3 regions of the Lacrimispora sphenoides JCM 1415 genome follow, and region 1 is predicted to be linked to each of the others. Evidence: riboswitches for the same ligand, from Rfam matches in the RefSeq annotation. Region 1 holds a riboswitch; each other region holds the start of a gene.
What was found. A riboswitch is a leader RNA that binds a small molecule or an ion and turns the genes downstream of it on or off. The one in region 1 is predicted to bind thiamine pyrophosphate.

Region 1 (6,570 bases):
TATGATGAAAATGGAAATTATCATGTATGGTGGACCAGTGAGGACAGAGCCAAATTTGAACAGCTGGCGGACCAGGTGGTGGCCTACTATGACGGGCAGGAAGGTTATAAAGGACGTCACGTAAACGGAGCACAGACTTTAAATGAAAATATCGCGGATCTCGGTTCCATGGCCTGCATCACCTCCATTGTTGGAGATGATGCAGAGAGTCTGAAGCTGGTTTTTGAGCAGTTCGCAACCATATGGGCGGCGAAATATACACCGGAAAGCATGATCAGGAGGTTAAACACGGATGTTCATTCTCCGGCCAAGGTGAGGGTTAATGCAGTGCTTAGCGCTACCGACGCTTTCTATAAGGCTTATCCGGAAATAAAGGAAGGAGATGCCATGTACGTGGCACCCCAAAAGCGGGTGAAAATCTGGTAAGACAAGATAAGAGTGGCTGCGGCAAATAGTTATGCTATTTTGCCGCAGCTTTTCTTTCTGTGCTTTTCTGTGATGGACAAAAAGATTTCACAAAAATCTTGACAACTGCCCTGCGTTAGTGTATACTAACTATTGCGTAATGGGAATGATTCTCATTAATATTATTAAATAACATTTCATAGGTATACCTTTACGTCCCGCAATGCAGAACTGGCCCCTGTCCTAAATGCAAGGGCAATATGAAAAAGAAAGAAGATGATGGATGATGCCTCTGACAATGGTGAGAACAGGCGAACCGAATGTGATCCGCAAGGTAGGCGGCAAGGAGGAAACAAGACGCTTTTTAGAGAATCTGGGCTTTGTGTCCGGAGGAGTTGTGACGGTTGTTTCTGAAATGGGCGGTAATATGATTGTGAATGTTAAGGATTCCAGAGTGGCCATTGGCAAAGATATGGCCAATAAGATTCTGGTGGAATAGAGAGGGAGGAAGACAATGACATTAAAGGAAATTCCATGCGGAAAAACAGTTAAGGTAACAAAGCTTACCGGGGAAGGACCAATCAAAAGACGGATCATGGACATGGGAATCACAAAAGGTGTGGACATTTATGTGAGAAAGGTTGCTCCCCTTGGGGATCCGGTTGAAGTGACGGTAAGAGGATATGAATTATCCCTGCGGAAAGCGGATGCGGAAATGATTCTTGTAGAGTAATTTTTGCAAGTAAGTTAGTTAAGACTAATATCCGATAAATCAGATGCTGACAGGCAGAAAGAGGTAGAGTATGTCAATTAAGATTGCATTAGCAGGTAATCCAAACTGCGGAAAGACAACACTGTTTAACGCGCTTACGGGATCCAATCAGTTTGTGGGGAACTGGCCGGGCGTAACAGTAGAGAAGAAAGAAGGAAAGCTGAAAGGCCATAAAGATGTGATCATCATGGACCTTCCCGGCATTTATTCACTTTCTCCCTATACCCTGGAAGAGGTGGTAGCGAGAAATTATCTGATCACTGACCGGCCGGATGCGATTTTAAATATCGTAGACGGAACCAATATTGAGCGTAACTTATACTTGTCCACACAGCTTATGGAACTGGGTATTCCGGTGATCATGGCAGTCAACATGATGGATATTGTTGAGAAAAACGGAGACAAGATACATATCCAAAAGCTGAGCCAGAAGCTGGGCTGTGATGTCGTTGAGATTTCCGCATTAAAGGGAACCGGAATACAGGAAGCGGCAAAAAAGGCCGTAGCCCTGGCTAATCTGAAAAACAATACGGCTCCAGTCCATAAATTCGCACCGGAAGTGGAATCTGTTCTGGATTCTATAGAAGATAAGCTGGGGAATGAAATTCCGGAAGAGCAGAAGCGCTTCTTTGCCATCAAGCTTTTAGAAAAAGATAATAAGATCCAGACCCAGATGAAGCATGTGCCGGATGTATCGGAAGAAATCAACCGGATCGAAAAAGAAATGGATGACGACACCGAGAGCATCATCACCAATGAGCGTTATGTTTATATTTCATCCATCATCCATGAGTGTTTTACTCGCAATAAAGTAGAAAAACTGACTATTTCTGATAAGATTGACAGGATCGTAACAAACCGCTTCCTGGCTCTGCCTATCTTTGCACTGGTTATGTTTCTTGTATATTATGTTTCTGTAACAACCGTTGGAACCTGGGCAACTGACTGGGCCAATGACGGCGTATTCGGAGAGGGCTTTAGTTTCTTTGGCCTTGAAGTTCCCGGTGTGCCTGTTGTTGTAGAAGGCGTTTTAACTGCTGTAGGCTGTGCAGATTGGCTGCAGGGACTGATTCTTGACGGAATTATAGCCGGTGTCGGCGCTGTTCTTGGTTTCGTGCCTCAGATGCTGGTACTCTTCATCTTCCTGGCGTTTTTGGAGGCCTGCGGCTACATGGCGAGAGTTGCTTTCATCATGGACCGTATTTTCCGCCGGTTTGGTCTTTCCGGCAAGTCTTTTATCCCGATGTTAATCGGAAGCGGCTGCGGCGTGCCTGGAATTATGGCTTCCCGTACCATTGAAAATGACCGTGACCGTAAGATGACGATCATGACAACTACCTTTATTCCCTGCGGAGCAAAGCTTCCCATCATCGCTTTGATTGCAGGTGCATTGTTTGGCGGAGCAGCCTGGGTGGCTCCAAGTGCTTACTTTGTAGGAATAGCAGCCATCGTTTGCTCAGGAATTATTTTAAAGAAGACAAAAATGTTTGCAGGAGATCCGGCGCCTTTTGTTATGGAACTTCCGGCTTACCATATGCCTACCGTTGGAAATATTTTAAGAAGTATGTGGGAACGCGGCTGGTCCTTTATTAAAAAAGCAGGTACCATCATTCTTTTAGCAACCATCTTTGTTTGGTTTACTTCCTTCTTTGGCTGGGTTGACGGCCAGTTCAGGATGTTAGACGCTTTGGAACTTGATCACAGCATTCTTGCGGCAGTTGGAGGAACAATTAGCTGGATCTTCGCACCTCTTGGCTGGGGTGACTGGAAATCTGCGGTTGCAGCCATTACCGGACTGATTGCAAAAGAAAACGTAGTAGGCACGTTCGGTATCCTGTTCGGTTTTGCGGAAGTTGCAGAAGACGGATCTGAAATCTGGGGAACGCTTGCAAGCAGCATGACTCCTTTGGCAGCATATTCCTTCCTGATATTCAATCTACTTTGTGCCCCGTGCTTTGCTGCTATGGGAGCCATCAAAAGAGAGATGAACAATATCAGATGGTTCTGGTTTGCTGTCGGATATCAGTCACTTCTGGCTTATGTCGTATCCCTGTGCGTTTTCCAGATCGGGTCCCTGATTTACACAGGAACTTTTGGAATCTTTACTATCGTTGCCTTTGCCCTGATCGCAGGATTTATTTACCTGCTGGTAAGGCCGTCAAAAGAACAAAAGGTATCAAACATTCATTTAAACAAAGTGGCAGGAGCGAAATAGGCTTGCCCCATGAGAGCCTGCACCTAATCTGCAGGCTCGAACTATAAGGAGGTACTTTATGGGAACACTGGTTGTTTTTATCGTTGTTGCCGGGCTGGTGTCATTGGCAGTAAGAAGCATGGTCAATGACAAAAAGAACGGAAAATCCATTCAGTGCGGCGGAGATTGTAAACACTGCGGAGGCCATTGCCATTAAGAACGGCGGCAGCTGGAAGAATTAAGCGGAGGCGCGCAAATGGAGAAATTAACGAACATCAATGAAAAAAGAAAAACGCCTGATTCCAGAAGCTATCACAGGACCAGAATGCAGAAAGAGCTGATCATAGAAAAGCTGAAGGAAAAGGGCTGCAGAATCACAAAGCAGCGCAGTACGCTGTTAGATATCATATTGGAGCATGAATGCTCCAGCTGCAAGGAGATTTATTATAAGGCATCAGGCGTTGATGAGACAATCGGCGCTGCGACCGTCTACCGGATGGTCAATATCCTGGAGGAGATCGGAGCCATCAGCCGAAAGAACATGTATAAGGTGGTTTATTCGGAAACCTGCCCCATGGAGGAGGCATGTACAGTAGTTTTAGACGATGAGACCACCTATCAGCTTTCTGCAAAGAACTGGAACTCAGTGGTTCAGGCCGGCCTTGCCGCCTGCGGATACCTGGACGGTCAGAAAATATCCTCCATCATTGTCAGACCTTGTGATTGTGAAAACGCTGACTGCATCTGATATCTGATATGAAGTTGACGATAACCAACTAAAGGAACAGGTTTAGAAACCTATGAATAGAGGATCAGAATTTAAGTTATGCACGAATAATGTACGATCCGGTGATCGGGGCCCTGGCATTAAAGCATTGGGGTTACTTGACTTTCTGACCGTACCGTTGTATACTTGCAATGAAAATTAAAAGGGGTGCTGGAGAAAATCCGGCTGAGATAAGGCAGCATTGCTTTAAACCCTGTAACCTGATCTGGATAATGCCAGCGTAGGAAGCTTTCAGGCTAAGCCTGTTCACCCGCCCGGATATCCGGGCGGGTTTTTGATTTCTATTAATGATAAAAGGAGAGAGAAGACATGAATGCAAGCGTAGCGATCCAGACATTGCCTGAGGCAAAGAATGATGAGGAACTGATCCGTATTGTTGACCAGGTGATCGATTATATTAAGAGCACAGGACTGAACTATTATGTGGGGCCTTTTGAAACCGCCATTGAAGGGGATTATGATGAACTGATGGACATTGTTAAGGAATGCCAGCACATTGCCATAAGAGCAGGTGCTCCCTCTGTTGCCGCTTATATCAAAGTCACCTACCGGCCGGAAGGGGAGGTACTTACCATTGAAAAGAAAGTCACAAAGCATCACAAGTAAGCTTTGGTCCAGCTCTGCGGTTATTGGGCTTCTGGTATTGTGGCAGGGGATCAGTTCATTCGGTCTTGTGGACCGCTTTCTGCTCCCTTCGCCCGTCAGTGTCGGAAGGGCATTCGCCAAGGAATTCCCGGTACTGGCAGTCAATGCGGGAATCACCCTTGCCGAGGCGTTTACCGGGCTTTTCCTGGGGGTGGCAACCGGTTTTGTGATCGCTGTGATCATGGATCATTTTGAAGGACTTTACCGGGCTTTTTATCCGCTGATCGTTCTGACACAGACCGTTCCCACGGTTGCCATTGCCCCTCTACTGGTATTGTGGTTTGGCTACGGAATGGCTCCTAAGGTGATCCTCATTGTCTTAACTACCTTCTTTCCCATTACCGTGGGCATGCTTTCCGGTTTTAAATCAGTGAATCCGGATGCGGTGAATCTTTTAAAATCCATGGGAGCCGGAAGAGTAAAAATATTTCGTTATATTAAGCTTCCCGGAGCTATGGGACAGTTTTTTGCAAGTCTTCGCATCTCGGTTTCCTATGCCGTGGTCGGAGCGGTCATCTCCGAATGGCTGGGAGGCTTTGGCGGACTGGGGGTATACATGACCCGGGTGAAAAAATCCTTTGCCTTTGATAAGATGTTTGCGGTCATTTTTCTCATATCGGCCATCAGCCTACTTCTTATGAAAGGGGTGGACGTGCTTTCTAAGAAATGCATGCCATGGGATAATCAGTGATATGATACAATTGGAGGAATATATGAAAAAATCAGGTTTGGTAATCTTAATGGCGGCAGCGGCTGCCGCAATTCTCACTGCCTGCGGGGGAACCGGGAAACAGGCAGCAAATACGAATTCATCGGATTTAAAAAAAGTGACATTTGTCCTGGACTGGACTCCCAATACCAATCATACCGGACTTTATGTGGCTGAGGAAAAGGGATATTTCAAAGCCGAAGGGCTTGAGGTAGAAATCGTTCAGCCTCCTGAGGATGGGGCGGCAGTTCTGGTAGCCTCAGGAAAAGCCCAGTTCGGAATGTCCTTTCAGGACTCCATGGCACCGGCTCTTGCAGGGGAAAATGCCCTTCCCATAACGGCAGTAGCAGCGGTCATCCAGCATAACACCTCCGGTATTATTTCCAGAAAAGGCGAGGGGATGGCATCTCCAAAGGGAATGGAAGGAAAGAAATATGCCACCTGGGATATTCCGGTGGAAAAGGCCATGGTAAAAGACGTGGTAGAAGAAGGTGGAGGAGACTTTTCAAAAGTGCAGCTGATTCCCAGTACTGTTACGGATGAGGTTTCCGCATTAAAATCAAAATCAGTAGATGCCATCTGGATCTTTTATGCATGGGCTGGTGTCAAAATGGAAGTGGAAGGTCTTGATACGGATTATTTTGCATTTGCAGATTTGAACCCAGTGTTTGATTATTACACGCCGGTCATTATTGCGGGAAATGATTTCTTAAAGCAGGAGCCTGAGACAGCCAGAGCCTTTTTAAGGGCTGTGAGCAAAGGATATGAGGAGGCAGGAAAAGACCCGGAGGAGGCAGCCCGTATCTTACTTAAGGCGGCGCCGGAGCTTGATGAAAAGCTGGTAATGGAAAGTCAGAAATACCTGGCGGATAAATATCAGGCAGATGGGAAAGCGTGGGGATCTATAGATCCGGAACGGTGGAACAGGTTTTATGGCTGGCTGAATGAGAATGGCCTTTCCGATCCTGAGATTCCAGAAAATGCCGGGTTTTCAAATGATTATCTGCCTCAGTAAGTTAAGAGGATTTGATCTTTGCAGCATTCGCCGGAGGCAGGAA
Region 2 (6,570 bases), 2.3 Mb from region 1:
TCCCTGTCCCCGCCATTCTTTTATCACATCAAGTCCAAACACGCTTTGGTAAGCACCATCTGGGTTATGAAAATCTGCTTTTTCAAACATTTCGTCACAGATCGTATTCCCATCTGTAACACAGCCATTAATAAAACCGATGATCATCCCATCGGAAAGCTCCGCCACAAGAAAGCTTTCTGGAAAATGATCGATCCTCTGCAAAATGGCTTCTCTCCCTGCCGCCTCTTCCGGCGGAAAACAGAGGGCCTCCACTTCCACCACCCGGTCCAAATCCTCTTTTCTTACTTTTCTAATGCTGTAATCCATCCTATCGTTTCCCCGTTTCCAAAATTGATTCTTATCTAAGGAATTTTCTCTCCCAAAATTTAAAGAAAAGGCGGATTTCCCCGGTCTCCCGTCAGAAATCCTCCTCTTTCATTTACTAGACGCGGAAATAATATCCTACGCCCCACTTGGTATGCACATATTTAGGATCGCTGGGACTGGGTTCGATCTTTTCCCGGAGACGCCTTACATGAACGTCTACCGTCCGTACATCCCCCGTATCCATAGCTTTATTTCCCCATACATAAGTAAGAAGCTGTTCCCTGCTGTAAACCTTACCCGGATTGCAGGTAAGAAGCTCCAATAGGTCAAACTCCTTTGCCGTTAAATTGATCTCTTTCTCAGCAATAAACACTCTCCTGCTGTCCCGGTCCAGCTTCAAATCGCCTTCTTTTATCACCTGGCTGTCTTCCTGGTTATCCCGCTTGTTCTTCTTGGCATTCCGGCGCAGGATAGCTTTGATCCTTGCCTTTACCTCAAGAATGTTAAAAGGCTTTGTAATATAATCGTCGGCACCGTATTCCAGACCCAGGATCTTATCCATATCATTGCCCTTTGCCGTCAGCATGATAATGGGCATCTCGGAAAATTCCCGGATGGCCTGACACACTTCATATCCGTCATATTTGGGAAGCATGACATCCAACAGGACCACATCATACTCTTTCTGTTTTGCCAGATTAATGGCTTCCTCTCCGTCATAGGCACAGTCCACTTCCATACCGTCCTGTTCCAGACTGAATCTCATTCCTTTTACGATGAGTTTTTCATCATCAACTACTAAAACGCTTGCCATACTACACCTCTATCCTCTATTTCAAACCGTTATATCATCTTTTATTTTTTGAAACGCCGCATCTTTGATGCCGGATATCTTCATGATATCCTCGATCTTTTGAAATCCGCCGTGGCTATCCCGATACTTAAGGATATCAGCTGCCTTGGCTTCTCCGATTCCCCGAAGGGTCATCAGTTCCTCTTTGGTGGCTGTATTTAAATTTACCTTGTTTTTTTGTACGTTAGATGAAGCCTCTGCCTGTAAGGATATCTCTCCCCTGGCCTTTGCCGCTTCCACCTCTTCCTTGCCAGGGACCACGATCTTCATGCCGTCCTTGACCTGCTCCGCCATATTTAAATATTCTGCCGCAGCCTGGTTTGTGACTCCGCCTGCTTTCTCGATTGCCTGAAAAACCCGGCTTCCTTCTTTAAGCTCATAAACACCGGGAGAAACAACTTCTCCGCAGATATGTATATAGAAAGGCAGGGCTGATTCCTCTCCTGCACTTCCTAAGCTGGTCTCTTCTGCCGTTAAAGCCGCCGGGCCATCACCTGCTCCAATTCCGGTAACCGTTTCCCCGGAAGATAAAGCCGATTCCTCTGACAGAGAAATCCCTGGCCTGCGAACCTCCTGGCTTCTGCTCAAGCCGTAACATACACCCGCCCCTAAGACACACAGGGCGATAAGGATGATTTTAACTTTCTTGTAATCCATGATATCCCTCCTCTTACAAAAATCTCCAAAAAAGGATACCATCTTCAGCCTATGTTACTATTCTACCTAAAGAAATAAGTAAATACAAGCACTATTTCCAAATTAATTAAATATCATGATTCCGATAATGGCAACAACCGCGCCGATCAGCTTCTTCCATTCAAATCCTACCTTTTCAACACCGAACAAGCCAAACAACTCGATGGCGTAGGCAACAATGAACTGGGAAATTACAATAATCAGAGCCGCTTTGGCCGGCCCCAGGGTTCCCATACTCCTTACTACGGTATAGGTAATGAATGCACCCAAAACGCCGCCAATCAATAAGTACTTTGGCTGTACGTCAAATAGACCGGTAATGTTCTCCCTTCCGGAAAAATACCACAGAATGAGGCAGGTCAAAAATGCAGTCAGTTGTACCCAGCCTGTAGAAACCCACATGCTGGTCTGCTTTGTCACTCCCGTATTAAAAACTCCCTGTATGCTCATAAGCGCTCCGGATATAAGAGCAATAATAAAGCCTGTCATTAAAACAACCTCCGTATCTCCAATTTGTTAATAATAAATCAAGCGGATCTTATTTCAACTTTACTGCTTTTACTAGGTTGTGCTTAATTTGCATTTTTATACTGAATTTACAATTTGGTTATGGATCAGACATGCAAAAACATGACTTGATAAGGCTTGACAAGCCTGTGTATTTGCGCTATACTCACAGCAAAATTGTATAAATTACACACGCTAGGGGAGCCATTGGCTGAGATTGGTAGAAACCAAACCCTCACTACTTGAACCGGATAATGCCGGCGTAAGGAAGCAATAGTAGTCCCCTCCTGCGCACACAAAGGAGGATTTTTTATGTCATTTTTTCTAACTTACTCTGCAGAAAGTGAAGAGTATTTATTAAAGCCGGCAGGATACTTGCTGGTGATCGTTCTATTTGCTGCAATCTTTTTTGCCCTGCATCTTCTTGGCAGATCGTCTTCTAAATCTCAAAAGCTGCAGACCCGCCAGCTGGTTTACTGCGCAGGCGCAATGGCGCTTGCAACGGTAACTTCCTTTATCAAAGTAGCCTCCCTTCCTTTTGGCGGCTCCGTCACTCTGTTTTCCATGATGTTCATCTGCCTCATCGGTTATGTTTACGGTGTAAAGGCCGGGATCACGACCGGTGTAGCCTACGGAATTTTACAGTTTATCACGAACCCCTATATATTCGCTCCGATCCAGGTTCTTCTTGACTATCCCTTGGCATTCGGTGCTTTGGGGCTTTCCGGTCTGTTCAGTAATAAAAAGCACGGCCTTGTAGCCGGATATATTGTGGGAGTTACAGGTCGGTACTTATTCCATGTTATCTCCGGTTATATATTCTTTGCATCCTATACACCGGAGGGCATACCCCCATTGGTTTATACTCTGGGTTATAATGCCACTTATATCCTGCCAGAGTTGGTGTTAACCGTATTAATCCTGTATTTCCCACCAGTACTGGGAGCTATCGGACAGGTGAAGCGGCAGGCATTAAACGGATAAAAAACAGAGGCACTGCTTTTTCTGCAGCGCCTCTGTTTTATTTTTTCAATAAAAAAGAGTTTTATTTTTTAAGGGCAGCCAACACCAGATGCCTGGCCAGCACAGCCGTTGTCACCGCTCCTACACCTCCTGGTACAGGAGTTGCCATGGAGGCAGTTCCTTCTAAAGAATCAAAATCCACATCTCCGCAGAGCTTTCCGTCTTCGTCCACATTGATTCCCACATCAACCACTATGGCATCCGTACCTACAAAAGATGCATCCACCATCCTTGCACGTCCGGCAGCAGCCACAAGGATCTGAGCATTTTTACAGGTTTCCTTTAAATCTTCCGTACGGGTGTGGCAGATGGTAACCGTAGCGTTCTCTTTCAGCATCAGCATGGATAAGGGGCGGCCAACTACCATACTTCTGCCCACGATGGCTACTCTTTTTCCTGTCAGGGCAATATCATTGGCTTTTAGGACTTCCACCACCGCTTCCGCCGTACAGGGTGCAAATCCGGTATCGTCCCCGGCAAATACCCTGGCGATATTTTCTGGTGATATGCCATCCAAATCTTTTCCCGGGTCAATCATATGCTCAATATCCTTTTCCTTTATCTGCTTTGGCAGGGGACGAAGGAGAAGGATGCCATCGATGTCCGGGTTCTCATTGATCTTTGCGAATTCTTCTTTAAATGCTTCATCAGTGATGTCCTGGGGAAATGCAAAGCTTTCCCCTATAAGGCCGAAGCTTTCCATCTTCTTTAAAGCTCCCCGCTCGTAGGATAAGTCATCCGGCCGTTCTCCTACCCGCACAATGGCAAGCTTTGGCGTTTTTCCCTTTAAATCAATCAAAAGCGTTTCTACCTGTTCCTTTATTTTTGCAGATACGGCTGCACCCTTTAAGGTTATCACGTCTGTTTTCCTCCTCCTTATTATGCCTTTAACGCAGCTTCCACCTTCACATAGATGGCATCTGCCTTTCTGATTCCTTCTTCTGCCAGGTGATCCGCCTGAACCTGAAGCTGTCCGGCCTTTTCCCGATCCTTCATGGACTTTGTATTGATGGAAACATTCATCTTGGCTCCCAGCAGTGCGGAACGGATAAACTGAACTCCCACGCCTACGTCACTGACAGCCAGACGACTTCCCTTTTCTGCCAGGAACTCCATGATATCAAGAGTTTCCATGGAACGCTCCATGACCATGAGAGGAACCAGAGTGGCTGCAAGAAGGTGGGTTTCTAAGATTTCCGCCTTATGGAGTTTTTCTTCCTCCGTGCCGGAGGGAAGGCCGTATGCAGCCGCCAAAGGAACAAATACAACTTCGTCTTCATCCGCAAGCCTTAAAAATTCGCTTTTTAAAACTTCCAGCTTTTCAAGGATTGACTGCATTTCTTCTTCTACATCGGCATACCGCTTCTTGCCAAGAGTTAAGTTTACCACCATCTCTCCCAAAGCCGCTCCCATGGCACCGCCAAGACCTGCTGCTCCGCCACCGCCCGGCGTTGGGCTTTTTGAGGATAGTTTTTCAAGGAATGTGTGAATTGTAAAGTCCTGTATCATAATATTGATCCGCCTTTCCAACCGCATTTTATTTTCCATTATTATATAAGGCTTTCTATAAAAAAACAAGTTTAACTTGTCAAGTGAAACAGTCAATGCTAAGATTGTCAAAAATAATTAAGTCCCTGGTTAATCTTTGTTTTTGAATGAAAAGGAGCATGAAATGAAATATCCTCCCTTGACCCTTGGATGGTTTATATATGAAACCCCCATAGATAATCTGGAATTCATTGGAGAAGATGAAGCTCTTCATAAAACCATCACCGGCATCAGCGTGCTTGATAATCCTGACGGTGTAAAGTGGATAAAAAAGAATGAAATCGTTCTTACAACGGGTTACATTTTTTATAATGATTTTGAAATCCAGAAAAAAATAATTGCGGACCTCCATGCCATTGACTGTACCGCATTCTGCATTAAAGTGAAACGTTTTTTTGACAGGATTCCCGACTCCATGATCGAAGAGGCCGCCAAGTATGGACTTGCGCTTGTTTCGGTGCCTTTTTATCATGGTTATACAAACATTATAAATATAATAAACGAAAATCTTATTGAGCAGAAAATTTTAAGGCAGCAATTCATCCTCAGCGAGGCGGAAAAATTTCATGAATCCTTTTTTAACAGAGAAGGAATCATGAAAATGCTTGAGCGGATATCTAATTATACCAATTCCATGACAATGATAACCACAACTACTGATTTCCCCATCTATTACCGCATTCCGCCCAAAGAATACGGGGATTTTTCCAGAATTCACAAATTGCAGATCCAGCCGTTCCATTCCCTGCCGGAGAAAACACCAAAAGAGCTCGTCAGAAAACGTAACTTTTACTGCAATGACACACTCCTTACCTTTCATACCTTTCTGCTTCCCGACAACAAGCATTACTTATGTATTGATATCACCAAAAAAGAGATCGACACCACCATCATGGAAGTCCTTAAGCAGATATTCTCCGTACTCGCGCTGGAACTTACCTCCATTCAGATTCAAAACAGAGCCTTTTCCCAGGAAAATTACTATGATTCTTTTTTCTATATGCTTTCGGACATTAAAAATAAATCCATTGAGGAAATACGGGTGATCTGCGATGCCTATTCCTTTCCAAACGACTTAAAAAAGGTATGCATCACCCTGGAATGCCAGTCAAAAGAAAGCAAGCTTTTCCGCAGCCTCTACAATGCCGCAAACCAGGGACTGATCCATTTGGGCCATAAATACTTCTTATGCCACAACGAAAACCGTATTGTTATTTTTCTCCTGTATCCGAAACAAAAACCTAATGTGGAGGCGGTCTCACTGTCCAACCAGGCTGCCCTGCAGCTGTCGGATTATTTAAAGGATTATCAAACCTTTTTCAGACTTGGGATCAGCCGCTGCCATACTACCTGCACTTCCGTCGCAAAGGCATATGAAGAAAGCCTGCAGACATTGCACCTGCAGACCTCCGACCGCCAAACCACCCACATTCATTCTTATACCAGGCAATTTGCTTTTCATCTTCTAAACCAGCTGACCACTTATGAAAGAGAAAAAATATATGAAGATACCGTCAGCAGCCTTGCTATCTATGATTCCGAGAATAAAAGCGAGCTTCTTGTGACCCTTAAGGCATATTTGGAAAACTCTATGAATTTAACTGAAACCGCTCAGAAGCTTTTCATCCACAGGA
Region 3 (6,570 bases), 1.9 Mb from region 1:
GGGAGGTAAATGACTGATGATTCTACTGATCGATAATTACGACAGCTTTACCTACAACCTGGTCCAGATGTTCGGCGGCCTGAATCCGGATATCAGGGTCATACGGAATGATGAGATGACCGCGGAAGAAATAAGGGAATTATCTCCAAGACACATCATCCTCTCCCCTGGTCCCGGCTATCCAAAAGACGCAGGAGTATGCGAGGACGTGGTGAAAAAGCTTTCAGGAACGATCCCCATTCTTGGGGTATGCCTGGGGCACCAGGGTATCTGTGAAGTATTCGGGGCAGAGATCACCCACGCAAGGAAGCTGATGCATGGAAAACAGAGCCTTCTTGCCATCGATGTTTCTGATCCCATCTTCCACGGGCTTCCAAAACAGATCCTGGCAGCAAGATACCACTCTCTCATCGCCGCAAAAGATTCTCTTCCTCATTGCCTGACCGTTATCGGGACTGATGATATGGGGGAAATCATGGCAGTAAAGCATAAGGAATATCCCCTTTACGGGCTTCAGTTCCATCCGGAATCCATCCTGACCCCAGATGGAATGACCATACTTAAGAATTTTTTATCCATTCATATAAAGGAGGCAGATTAGATGATTCAGCAGGCAATCCATGAAGTAATATCAGGGCAGGATTTAAGCTTTGAAGCAGCAAAAGAGGTCATGAATGAGATCATGAGCGGGGAAACCACCCCAGCCCAGATGGCAGCATTTTTAACAGGTCTTCGGATGAAGGGTGAGACCATTGACGAGATCACTGCCTGTGCCACGGTCATGCGGGAAAAGGCATTAAGGCTGGAACCGGACTTTCCGGTCATTGATATCGTTGGAACCGGCGGCGACGAGGCAGGGACCTTTAACATTTCCACATCCAGCGCGTTTGTGGTGGCCGCAGGAGGAGTTCCGGTGGCAAAGCACGGCAACCGCAGCGTTTCCAGCAAAAGCGGGGCTGCCGATGTGTTGGAGCACCTTGGTGTGAATTTAAATCTTACAGCGGAGCAGTCGGGGATCCTATTAAAGGAAACGGGCATGTGTTTCCTCTTTGCCCAGGCATACCATTCCTCTATGAAATACGCCGGACCTGTGCGGAAAGAGCTTGGAGTGCGGACCATCTTTAATATCTTAGGCCCTCTCTCCAATCCGGCCGGAGCCACCATGCAGCTTTTAGGGGTCTATGACCGGAAGCTGGTAGAACCCCTGGCCCAGGTATTAAGCAACCTGGGAGTCAAGCGGGGACTGGTGGTCTGCGGAGATGACGGGCTTGATGAAGCCACGGTCACCGGTCCCAGTCACGTATGCGAGATCCGTTTCGGAGAACTGACGCCCTATGAGATCACACCGGAGCAGTTTTCCTTAAACCGCTGCATTCTTCCAGAGCTGGTGGGCGGCACACCTGCAGAAAATGCCCAGATCACCAGGGATATCTTAAACGGAAAGCTCCGCGGGCCAAAGCGGGATATCGTCATCCTAAACTCTGCTTTAAGCCTGTACCTGGGAATCGATGACTGCACGATTTCCCAGTGCATCAAAAAAGCGGCCCATCTCATTGATTCGGGAAAAGCCGCCATAAAGCTTGAGGAGTTTATAAAAAAGACCAATGAGGTGGTTTTATGATACTTGACAAACTGGCTGCTGCCTCCAGAAAACGGGTGGCCGCAACAAAAGAAAAAATCCCTATGAAGGCCATGGAAAACCTGGCATTTGAAGCCTTGGAAAAAACGAAGGGAAATAATCTTTCCTTTGAACGAAGTCTCTCCTCCCCAGGCATTTCATTTATCTGTGAGATAAAACGCGCCTCTCCTTCCAAGGGCCTCATAGCCCCCGAGTTCCCCTATGTGGAGATCGCAAGGGATTACGAAACTGCAGGGGCGGATGCCATATCCGTTCTCACGGAACCGGAATACTTTCTCGGGAGCAACGACTACCTGACAGAAATCAGCCATGAGGTGCAAATTCCCCTTCTGAGAAAAGATTTTACGGTGGACCCTTATCAGATTTACGAGGCAAAGGCCATAGGCGCTTGTGCGGTTCTCCTCATCTGTGCCCTTCTGGATACAAACGCCCTGAAAGAAAATCTAAGGCTATGCCAAGACCTTGGCTTAAGCGCACTGGTCGAGGCCCACGACGAGGAGGAGATCCACTCCGCCCTTTCAGCGGGAGCCAGGATCATCGGAGTAAATAACCGGAATTTAAAAACCTTTGAGGTGGATTTTAATAATTCCCTCCGCTTAAGGAGGCTGGTCCCCCCTGATGTGCTCTTCGTGGCAGAAAGCGGAATCAAAACAGAAACAGACATCAAATTCCTGTCAGAAGCCGGGGTAAATGCCGTTTTGATCGGGGAAAGCCTGATGCGTTCCCCTGACAAAAAGAAAATCATAAGCGGTTTTAAGAGGGCGGCGCAATGAACTTCAAAGGAAAAAAGATCAAAATATGCGGACTGACCCGAAGGGAGGATATCCTGGCAGTGAATACCTGGAAGCCGGATTATGCAGGCTTTGTATTCGCCCCTGGAAAGCGCCGGATTACAGGGCCGAAGGCACAGGAACTTAGAGAGCTGCTGCTGCCGGAGATACCTGCAGTGGGCGTTTTCGTAAACCACCCCATAGACGATATCCTGTCCCTTACCGGGAATGGAATCATTGACCTGATCCAGCTTCACGGTGATGAGGACCGGGATTATATGATGGAATTAAAAAGCTACCTGGCCCCCGGCTTTCCTGTCATGAAGGCCATACGGGTCCGGCAGTCAGTAGATATGAAGAAGGCTGAAAACCTTCCTGCGGATTTCCTGCTTTTTGATACTTATACCAAAGGACTTTACGGCGGCAGCGGGAAAACCTTTGACTGGTCCATGATACCGGACATAAAAAAGCCCTGGTTCCTGGCAGGAGGCATAGACTCCTCAAACGTCAGGCAGGCCATGAAAACAAAGGCCTTTTGCCTGGATCTAAGCAGTTCCGTGGAAACAGAGGGCAAAAAAGACCCGCAAAAAATAAAAGAGATCATACAAATAGTAAGGAGTGAACAGCCATGTCAAAAGGAAAATTTGGACAGCACGGCGGACAATTTGTCCCCGAAACACTGATGAACGCAGTGAATGAACTGGAAGAAGCTTATGAAAAGTACAGCCATGACCAGGAGTTTTTAGCAGAGCTTTCTGACCTCCACAAAAAATATACCGGAAGGCCCTCTCTGCTCTACTATGCGGCGCGGATGACAGAGGATTTAGGTGGCGCGAAAATATATTTAAAGAGGGAGGATTTAAACCACACCGGCTCCCATAAGATCAACAATGCTCTGGGCCAGGTCCTTCTTGCAAAGAAGATGGGAAAGACCCGGGTCATCGCTGAAACAGGGGCCGGACAGCATGGCGTTGCTACCGCTACCGCCGCCGCTCTTATGGGAATGGAATGTGAAGTTTTCATGGGCAAAGAAGATACGGACCGTCAGGCCTTAAACGTATTCCGCATGGAGCTTTTGGGCACAAAGGTTCACGCTGTCACAAGCGGCACCCAGACCTTAAAGGATGCGGTCAATGAGACCATGAGAGAATGGACCAACCGGGTGGCAGATACCCATTATGTCTTAGGCTCTGTCATGGGCCCTCACCCTTTTCCGACCATTGTCAGGGATTTTCAGAGCATCATCGGAAAAGAGGTCCGCTCTCAGCTTATGGAAGCAGAGGGTAAGCTTCCTGATATGGTGATCGCCTGTGTGGGAGGCGGAAGCAATGCCATGGGAATCTTCCATGAATTTGTAAACGAGACTTCCGTAAAGCTGGTGGGCTGCGAGGCCGCCGGGCACGGCATTGAAACAGGAAAGCACGCGGCCACGATTTCCACCGGCTCTCTTGGAATCTTCCATGGCATGAAGTCCTATTTCTGCCAGGATGAGTACGGCCAGATCGCCCCTGTTTTCTCCATTTCCGCAGGACTTGATTATCCTGGCATCGGGCCGGAGCATGCGGCCCTTCATGACTCAGGAAGAGCCAGCTACGTCTCCATTACGGATCAGGAGGCCTTGGAAGCCTTTGAATACTTATCCCGTCAGGAAGGGATCATTCCGGCAATAGAAAGTGCCCATGCCGTAGCCTATGCCAGAAAGATCGCTCCTTCCATGGGAAACGATGAGGTCATTGTCATTAATCTATCAGGGCGGGGCGACAAGGATGTGGCAGCCATTGCCCGCTACAAGGGGGTTGAAATCTATGAGTAGAATAAGCGAAGTATTTTCCAGAGGAAAGGCATTCATCCCATTTATTACGGCAGGAGATCCCGACCTTGCCACCACCGAAGAGCTGGTTCCTGCCATGGCCGAGGCCGGAGCGGATTTGATCGAGCTTGGAATCCCATTTTCTGACCCAATCGCAGAGGGGATCGTGATCCAGGAAGCCGATATGCGGGCTTTGGCGTCAGGAACTACCACGGATAAGCTTTTCAAATCCGTAAAACGGATACGCCAAAAAACCGATGTTCCTCTGGCTTTTATGACTTATATTAATCCGGTTTTTGTGTATGGAAGCGAACGGTTTTTAAAAAATGCGGCTAAGTGCGGCATTGATGCCCTGATCGTGCCGGATATGCCTTTTGAAGAGAGGGAGGAATTGCTGCCCTACTGCAAGAAATACGGAGTCGAACTGATTTCCCTCATCGCCCCCACTTCCAGGGAGCGTATACGGACCATTGCAGCTGGATCGGAAGGATTTATCTACTGCGTTTCCTCCATGGGCGTGACCGGGGTGAGATCGGAAATCAATACCAACATTGGCGAAATGATTTCCTTTGTAAAGGAGGTAAAAGAGATTCCCTGCGCCATCGGCTTTGGAATCTCCACCAAGGAGCAGGCAAGGGAAATGAGCAAACATGCGGACGGCGTCATTGTGGGCAGCGTCATTGTAAAAATTGCCGCAAAATATGGAAAAGACTGCGTAGGGCCTGTCTGCGACTACGTAAGGGAAATGAAGTCCTCCATTTCCGGCTGAGGGCTGGTAAGGGATGTTTCCCTTGACAAGCCGGAGGGGGAATGCTACACTAGTGCCACAAGAGGGAGCTCGTAGGCGGGCTGAGAGGAAGTAATCAACTTCGACCTTTATAACCTGATTTGGGTAATGCCAACGTAGGGATTCATATGGGATGATTGCATATTTCCGAGCCTATACCTGTTGGTATGGGCTCTTTTTCTTGTTTTTTACCGAAAAGCCCTTACAATCCCTACCTTCGCAAGAAAAAGGAGGAACAAACATGAATTACACCACACAAATGGATGCTGCAAGAAAAGGCATTCTGACAAAGGAACTGATGACAGTAGCTGAACACGAACAATGGGAGCCAGAAAAGCTGCGGGAACTGGTAGCGGAAGGAAAAGTCGCCATTCCGGCAAATAAGAACCACAGCTGCTTAAAACCCAGCGGGATCGGCTCCATGCTGAGAACAAAGATCAATGTGAATCTTGGAACATCAAGAGATTTGAATGATCTGGACATGGAGCTTCAAAAAGTAAAGGACGCAGTTCTCATGGGGGCAGAGTCCATTATGGATTTAAGTTCCTTTGGAGATACCCGGAAATTCCGAAAGAAGCTGACGGGAGAATGTCCGGCTATGATTGGTACGGTTCCTATTTACGATGCTGTGGTTTATTATCACAAACCCCTTCGGGAAATCACCGCCGGGGAATGGATAAAAATCGTGGAAATGCACGCGGAAGACGGGGTGGATTTCATGACCATTCACGTTGGGATCAACAAACTGACCGCCAGAAGATTCAAGGAAGCAAAGCGGCTGACTAACATTGTTTCAAGAGGAGGGTCTATTATCTTTGCCTGGATGGAAATGACCGGAGAGGAGAATCCCTTTTACGAGCATTATGACCGCATACTGGAAATCTGTCAGAAACATGACGTGACCTTAAGCCTTGGAGATGCCTGCCGGCCGGGCTGTATAGAGGATGCATCTGATATTTCCCAGGTGGAGGAACTGGTGACACTTGGAGAGCTGACAAGAAGGGCCTGGGAAAAGAATGTACAGATCATTATAGAAGGCCCCGGCCATATGCCCCTTGATCAGATTGCAGCCAATATGAAAATCCAGCAGACGATCTGCAAAGGAGCACCCTTTTATGTTCTGGGACCTCTTGTCACCGATATTGCACCGGGATATGACCATATTACCGCAGCAATCGGTGGAGCGGTGGCAGCTGCTGCCGGAGCAGCGTTTCTCTGCTACGTGACTCCTGCGGAGCATTTGAGACTGCCAGATGAATCAGATGTGAAGGAAGGAATCATTGCAGCCCGGATTGCTGCTCATGCGGCTGACATTGCAAAAGGCATTAAGGGTGCTAAGGAATGGGATCATAAGATGAGCGATGCCAGGAAACGGCTGGATTGGGAAACCATGTTCCAGCTTGCCATTGACCCGGAAAAGGCCAGACGCTACCGGGCCGCGTCAAAACCGGAAAAAGAAGACACCTGCTCCATGTGCGGCAATTTCTGCGCCATGAAGAATATGAACCGGATTTTAGATGGAGAGATCGTCGATATTTTTGATGAATAATACGCAATCAGCGCC

Region 2: it holds a riboswitch for thiamine pyrophosphate, as region 1 does, so the genes downstream of both, thiT (energy-coupled thiamine transporter ThiT) here and BMX69_RS00765 (thiamine-binding protein) in region 1, are expected to answer to the same signal.
Region 3: it holds a riboswitch for thiamine pyrophosphate, as region 1 does, so the genes downstream of both, thiC (phosphomethylpyrimidine synthase ThiC) here and BMX69_RS00765 (thiamine-binding protein) in region 1, are expected to answer to the same signal.

The regions. Positions count from the first base shown of each region.
Region 1 covers NZ_LT630003.1:183,668-190,237, forward strand. The annotation lists gene BMX69_RS00735 (M13 family metallopeptidase) at 1-426, shown strand, start outside; gene BMX69_RS00740 (FeoA family protein) at 689-904, shown strand; gene BMX69_RS00745 (FeoA family protein) at 920-1,138, shown strand; gene feoB (ferrous iron transport protein B) at 1,209-3,392, shown strand; gene BMX69_RS00755 (FeoB-associated Cys-rich membrane protein) at 3,451-3,588, shown strand; gene BMX69_RS00760 (transcriptional repressor) at 3,628-4,119, shown strand; TPP riboswitch at 4,292-4,404, shown strand; gene BMX69_RS00765 (thiamine-binding protein) at 4,468-4,764, shown strand; gene BMX69_RS00770 (ABC transporter permease) at 4,733-5,494, shown strand; gene BMX69_RS00775 (ABC transporter substrate-binding protein) at 5,517-6,527, shown strand.
Region 2 covers NZ_LT630003.1:3,176,705-3,183,274, forward strand. The annotation lists gene BMX69_RS14355 (GNAT family N-acetyltransferase) at 1-309, opposite strand, end outside; gene BMX69_RS14360 (response regulator transcription factor) at 425-1,123, opposite strand; gene BMX69_RS14365 (helix-hairpin-helix domain-containing protein) at 1,145-1,819, opposite strand; gene BMX69_RS14370 (DMT family transporter) at 1,922-2,347, opposite strand; TPP riboswitch at 2,553-2,651, shown strand; gene thiT (energy-coupled thiamine transporter ThiT) at 2,678-3,349, shown strand; gene BMX69_RS14380 (bifunctional 5,10-methylenetetrahydrofolate dehydrogenase/5,10-methenyltetrahydrofolate cyclohydrolase) at 3,411-4,247, opposite strand; gene BMX69_RS14385 (cyclodeaminase/cyclohydrolase family protein) at 4,268-4,897, opposite strand; gene BMX69_RS14390 (PucR family transcriptional regulator) at 5,061-6,570, shown strand, end outside.
Region 3 covers NZ_LT630003.1:3,536,774-3,543,343, forward strand. The annotation lists gene BMX69_RS16035 (anthranilate synthase component I family protein) at 1-17, shown strand, start outside; gene BMX69_RS16040 (anthranilate synthase component II) at 17-601, shown strand; gene trpD (anthranilate phosphoribosyltransferase) at 602-1,621, shown strand; gene trpC (indole-3-glycerol phosphate synthase TrpC) at 1,618-2,412, shown strand; gene BMX69_RS16055 (phosphoribosylanthranilate isomerase) at 2,409-3,092, shown strand; gene trpB (tryptophan synthase subunit beta) at 3,038-4,222, shown strand; gene trpA (tryptophan synthase subunit alpha) at 4,215-4,988, shown strand; TPP riboswitch at 5,040-5,146, shown strand; gene thiC (phosphomethylpyrimidine synthase ThiC) at 5,248-6,555, shown strand.